One region of the Sphingobacterium sp. PCS056 genome, then DNA from elsewhere that is predicted to be linked to it. Evidence: riboswitches for the same ligand, from Rfam matches in the RefSeq annotation. Region 1 holds a riboswitch; the other holds the start of a gene.
The links. Region 1 has a riboswitch for thiamine pyrophosphate ahead of thiM (hydroxyethylthiazole kinase). Riboswitches for the same ligand answer to the same signal wherever they lie in the genome.

Region 1 (3,279 bases):
ACAGGCCATATTCCGTTCCTATAAATGTTATTTTAGCCGAAGTCAAAGAAAAAATAGAATTGACAAATTGATTACTACCCGATTTATAATCTGGTAAAACCAATTTCTTCACCTCTTTACGAGCAGGATGGAGTTGATACAGCCCCTTGTAAGTACCCACTAAAATTTTATCGGATTGAGTGGATAAAGCATAAATGGCTTGTCCATCCAAATCTTGATACCAAGTTTTTCCGTAATTGGTCAGTTTCTTGGTTTTCGTGTCGTAGCCATATAAACCAGAGATGGAACCGATCCATAGTTGATCACCAACTAACAGGAGCGACCTGACATCTGAAGGGCTACCCGTTGGAAATACTTCGTACCGATCTTCCCGATAATTGTATAAAAAAACACCTTTACCTGTCCCCAAAGCAAGATGAGTACCGTCAAGAACAGCAATACTATAAATGAAGGTCTGATAGGGCAATGCAGCTTCAGTCGGAGCATGAAGGGAATAACCATCGTAACTATATAATCCATTATTACTACCCAACCAAAGGATACCCAGACTATCTTGCGCAAAGCAGTGCACTGTACTCGCTTTTGCTCCAAGCCCTATATTTCTAAAAAATTGAAAATCTAACGATTGCCCAAAAACAGAAGGACCGCAAAGCGAAAGGAATAGCAAGAAAAACAAATAAACTGTCCGCATCATAAACAAGGTATTTACAAACATAATTATTTAAAAGTGTAAATACAATGTGGAACTTTATCGGCACACTTTTTAAGAAATGTACTAAAGAGCCTGTGATGATGAGTTTGGGCGCTTATCCATTAATTCATTTTTTTTCAATACTTTTGTATACGCTTTAGGGGTATTCTGTAAAGAATTGAGAGAGTCCCTTTGAACCTGATCCGGCTAACACCGGCGTAGGGAAAAGCAATCAGTCCATCTACTTATCCGGACTGTTGTTATGGATTTTTCCTAAAGCTTTTATTGTTAAAAATATAAGAATGGAAAAAAAACTCTGGCAACACATCATTCAGGTAAGAAATACCTCGCCTCTTATTCACAATATCACGAACTATGTTGTGATGAATAATACCGCCAATGCACTGTTGGCAGTGGGTGCATCACCGATCATGGCACACGCCAAACCTGAGGTCGAAGCAATGGTAACGCTATCGCATGCACTGGTCATCAACATCGGTACGCTGGACGAGTACTGGAGCGAATCCATGTTCATGGCATCTAAAAAAGCAGATTCAATCCAGAAACCTTGGGTTTTAGATCCTGTAGGTGCAGGTGCGACCTCCTACCGCGATACTGTTTTAAATCAACTGTTGCTTTTTAAGCCTACCGTCATCAGAGGGAATGCTTCTGAAATCATTGCTCTTGCAAAAACAGCAGATGTGGTGACAAAAGGGGTAGATAGTACCGTGATCAGTACCGAGGCTATTGAGGCTGCTCGCAATCTACACGCCAAATCAGGCGCAATCATATGTATTTCAGGTGAAACAGATATCATTATCAGCCACAACACATGTATATACCTAAAGAATGGGAATGCGATGATGACCAAGGTGACCGGATTAGGTTGTACTGCATCGGCCCTGATCGCGGCATTTATTGCTGCGGTTGAAAATAAAACGGAAGCTGTTGCTGCTGCAATGAGTTTACTGAGCATAGCAGGAGAATTAGCCGCAAAAGAAAGTGCTGGCCCCGCAAGTCTGCAGACCCATATTCTGGACAAGCTCTATAACATTACCGAACACGAATTTCTTACCCATTTAAAAATCACCCAATCATGAACCTGCACCCCTCATTTCCTTATCCACTTTATTTAGTGATCTCGGAAAAGGACTGCCGAGGACGTGATTTCCTTTATGTAGCTGAACAGGCAATACGTGGAGGTGTGGATATAATTCAACTGCGTGAAAAAGAGATCACGACTAAAGAGTTTATTTATAAAGCCCTGAAATTGAAAGAGATTACCGATAAATATCATATCCCACTGATCATCAATGATCATGCTGAAGTAGCTGAAAAAATAAGTGCTGCTGGAATCCATGTCGGAAATCGGGATATCGCTCCTGCTGTACTGCGACGTGTACATGCTTTTGAAAGCAAAACAATTGGCTATTCCATAGAATATCTCCATCAATTGGATGATGAAAACACCGCTGTAGCAGATTATTTAGGCGTCAGCCCCATATTTAATACGAAAACAAAAACAGATACCGTAACGGAATGGGGCTTGAACGGATTAGCAATGATCCGTTCTCGTACAGATAAGCCCTTAGTTGCAATCGGAAATGTACGATTGGAAAATGCATCAGCAATCGTTAAAGCGGGTGCCGATTCGTTAGCAGTCGTCTCCGCGATCTGTGGTGCTGACCATCCAGAGCAAGCCGCTTATGCAATTAAAAATGAACTATTAAAATGAAACAATACACCTATCCTTCGGTGCTCACCATTGCTGGTTTTGACGGTAGTGGCGGAGCTGGCATTCAGGCCGACATTAAAACCTTTTCAGCACTGGGCTGCTATGCGACGTCAGTCCTTACTGCTCTGCCGGTGCAAAATACACAAGGAGTCCAAAAAATATATCCCATTCCGATAGCAGCTGTATCCGACCAGATCGCCGCGATCTTAGATGATATTATGCCTGCTGCTATTAAAATAGGCATGGTCCATACCCCCCAACTGGTGGAGACCATCGCGACTTCTTTAAGTCATTATCCAAAGATCCCGATCGTCTTTGATCCTGTCATGGTGGCGACAAGTGGTCATACACTTATTGAGGCAGATACCATCCAAACCATCATGGACAGGCTATTTCCAATAGCCGACATCATCACTCCAAATATGGACGAAGCTGCACTACTGGCTGGCATTGATGTAAAAAATCTGGACGATATGCATCAGGCGGCAAAGATTATTCAGACCCTAGGCTGTAAACATGTTCTTGTTAAAGGAGGACATCAACAAACGGCTACCTTAACCTCATTATTTTTTGAAGAAAATGGCCAGTACACAGCCTTTGAAACGAAAAAATTTGCGACAAAAAATACACATGGATCGGGTTGCACACTTTCCTCAGCTATCGCCGCTTACTTGGCACGTGGAGAAAATTTTCATACCGCAGTAGCATTAGCGCAAGATTATATCTACGAAGCTATTAAACATGGAAAAGATGTCGTAATCGGAAAAGGCAATGGCCCTCTTAACCACTTTTTTAACCCTGATAAATTAATTAAAAATGAATTGGTCTGAAATCGCTTGGAATCAAATTGAAA
Region 2 (3,279 bases), 340 kb from region 1:
TTTGGCGCGTTGACGCGTGATTTGGTTGAACATTTGGATGCTAAAGAAAATATTACCTTGCATCTTACCCAAGAAGTACGTGACATTGATAGAAATGACAATGGTACGTGGGAATTGGAGGTCAAGGATTTAAAAACTGGTGAAAAAAGATCAATCAACGCTAAATTTGTTTTTATAGGTGCTGGTGGACACTCTTTACTATTGCTAGAGAAATCGGGTATTCCTGAATCTAAAGGTTATGGAGGATTTCCTGTTGGTGGTCAGTGGTTACGCTGTGTCAATGAAGATGTCATCAAAGATCATCATGCGAAAGTATATGGTAAAGCCTCTATTGGTGCTCCTCCTATGTCTGTGCCACACCTTGATACACGTTATATAGATGGTAAACAGGCTTTGTTGTTTGGACCATATGCTGGTTTTTCTACTAAATTTTTAAAACAAGGTTCTTATTTTGATTTACCTGCTTCGATCAAGTTATCAAATATTAAACCGATGCTATCTGTAGGACGTGACAATATGGATCTTACAAAATATTTAATATCTGAGGTGATGAAAAGTCCCAAAGATAAATTAGATGCTTTGAAACAGTTTATGCCAACAGCGCAATTAGAGGATTGGAAAATAGAAGTTGCTGGCCAGCGTGTACAAGTGATCAAAAAGGATGCTAAACATGGTGGTGTGCTAGAATTTGGAACGGAGGTTGTCTCTTCTGCAGATGGTTCTATTGCAGCGTTGCTAGGTGCCTCACCAGGTGCCTCTACTTCTGTAGCTATCATGATCAAACTTCTGAAAAGATGTTTTCCAGAACGTGCTAAAGCAGATGAATATCGCAAAAAATTGCGAGAAATGATCCCGACGCACGGACAATCATTAAATGATGATGCAGAGCTTTGTGTAGCGACTAGAAAGCGCACACATACTGCATTAAAGCTTGAGAATTTTAAAGATTAATTTCTTTTAACCATACTTATGGGGTGCTTGCAGTAAATGTACTGGTACAGGCTGAGATTATACCCAAATAACAAGAATTGCTCAATACCCTGAGCAATTCTTGTTATATACCTGATCCAGATAATGCTGGCGTAGGGATATTTAATTTCAAAAATCTTGCATTTATAGCTATTTCATAAGTGTGTATTATTTTATCTTACACATATTTTAAATGCAGTTAAATCAAATTTTATACGATTTTTTACAGCAGATCAAAGCGACATCTTTGCCTGAATGGTTAGCCGTTGGCTTTGGTGTTTTACAAGTTTGGTTCGCTAAATCTAATAAATCTATCAATTATCTTTTTGGTATTTGTGGTATATTAATGTCAATTTACGTTCTGTTTTTCGCGAAATTATATGGTGAAATAGCCTTAAATATGTACTACCTACTGATGAGTATCTATGGTTGGATGTATTGGCAACAAAACCGTACAGATCATCATGTCATCACGCGATCATCAAAAAATGATTGGATCGTAGTATCATTGATTTGTATCATTGGTTTTATTGTATTTTATTTCGGATTATTGCATGCTACAGACTCTGATGTTCCTTTGTGGGATGCGCTTGTGTCCTGTACAGCATGGGCGGGAATGTGGCTACTGGCCAAGCGAAAGATCGAGAATTGGATTTTATTAAATATTAGCAATTTTATGGCAATACCATTGCTGTACCATAAAGATCTGTTCTTGTTTGCGGCTTTAACTTTGTTTTTATTTGTCATGGCTTTCTTTGGTTATTTTAACTGGAAAAGAATCCTCAAAAGTGAATTTATATATGATCATGAATCAAACTCACATTAATCTTATAAAAGACCAGCAACAGCATGCAATTAATTGTAAAGCTATGACTGCAGCACAACTGGATTTAAGTATCTCTGAGAAATGGTTTAAGATATGGGTGCCTAAATGTCTTGGCGGTTTGGAATTTTCTTTGTTAGAAGGAATGCAATTGTTGGAGGAATTGGCTTATCACGATGGTGGTTTAGCTTGGACCATTACTTTGTGCTCGGGAGCTAATTTGTTTGTCGGATTTATCGACCCAAAAATTGGCAAAGAGATCTTTCAGAATTCGCAAGTGTGCCTTGGTGGAAGTGGTCGTGCATCTGGATATGCTGAGCGCGAACAAGGTGGGTATCGGATTAAAGGTCATTGGAAATATGCTACCGGTGCCCCACATCTGACTCATTTTACAGCAAATTGTGTCATCACTGAAAAGGGTATACCGGTATTGGACGAAAATGATCAACAGCTTATATATTCTTTCTTTTTCGATCGTAATGATGTATTGATTCATTACGATTGGGATACGTTTGGCTTGGAATGTACTGCAAGCCATAGCTTCTCGGTCGAAAATCTTTTTGTGAAAGATTCACGTAGTTTTGTGATTAATGAATCGAAAAGTACGTGGCCTCAGCTTTTGTACCAGTATCCTTTTATTCCGCTTGCCGAATTAACATTACTAGTTAATTTTATCGGTATGTACAAGCGCTTTATTGATCTGGTTGAAAGGTATTTTATTGTGAAATCTCAGGATGAAGTATGGTTAAAGGATAAAGGAAAGCTTTATTTTAAACGATTGGATAAGATACAAGATGATTTTAATAAACGAAGAGATGTCATATATCAATTGGCAGAGCAATCTTGGAGCAATCTAGAAAAAGAAATGGACAATGCTATTATTTATAACAGGATTGCCATTGAAAGTCGGAGCTTCGTATCCAGTATTAAAGATCATGTGATGCAATTATTTCCACTTTGTGGTATTGAAGCTGCACAGCGAGAAAAGGAGATGAACATCGTATTTAGAAATATTTTTACAGCTTCACAGCACAGTTTATTGCAGGAATAATATCGAAGCGGTAAATGATATCGCATCGATATTAGCAATTATTGACTTTCAAGTGCTTTTTTTAAATTTATCAGACGATGATACGAAGGACATTTTTCTAATTCTTTATTCCAACGTTCTAAAGCAGCTATATTGGCTTGTAGAAACTTGGGCATATCGAAGATATGCATATCAACTGTTATCTGTATTTCATCCGGTAATGATGCAGAATCAAAATATTCTTTTAGTTCCTCAATTGTCATAGATCAAAGATAAAATTATAATGTGACAGAAAAAATTTAAGATTATTCTTTGTTCATATCAAATCATCTATATTTATAAGCTGATGCAAGTTTTACAACAAGATTTGAAGACTCATGAGAATAGAAAAAAGTAGTATCGAAGATTTGGTTGCCCACATGGAATTGTACGATAAAGCGATTGCCTATCAGCATGC

Region 2: it holds a riboswitch for thiamine pyrophosphate, as region 1 does, so the genes downstream of both, pnuC (nicotinamide riboside transporter PnuC) here and thiM (hydroxyethylthiazole kinase) in region 1, are expected to answer to the same signal.

What each region holds. Positions count from the first base shown of each region.
Region 1 covers NZ_CP096883.1:4,760,453-4,763,731, forward strand. The annotation lists gene MUB18_RS19920 (two-component regulator propeller domain-containing protein) at 1-694, opposite strand, end outside; TPP riboswitch at 841-933, shown strand; gene thiM (hydroxyethylthiazole kinase) at 994-1,791, shown strand; gene thiE (thiamine phosphate synthase) at 1,788-2,426, shown strand; gene thiD (bifunctional hydroxymethylpyrimidine kinase/phosphomethylpyrimidine kinase) at 2,423-3,256, shown strand; gene tenA (thiaminase II) at 3,243-3,279, shown strand, end outside.
Region 2 covers NZ_CP096883.1:4,424,282-4,427,560, reverse strand. The annotation lists gene MUB18_RS18520 (malate:quinone oxidoreductase) at 1-951, shown strand, start outside; TPP riboswitch at 961-1,106, shown strand; gene pnuC (nicotinamide riboside transporter PnuC) at 1,163-1,795, shown strand; gene MUB18_RS18510 (acyl-CoA dehydrogenase) at 1,776-2,843, shown strand; gene MUB18_RS18505 (DUF6965 family protein) at 2,882-3,085, opposite strand; gene MUB18_RS18500 (GNAT family N-acetyltransferase) at 3,200-3,279, shown strand, end outside.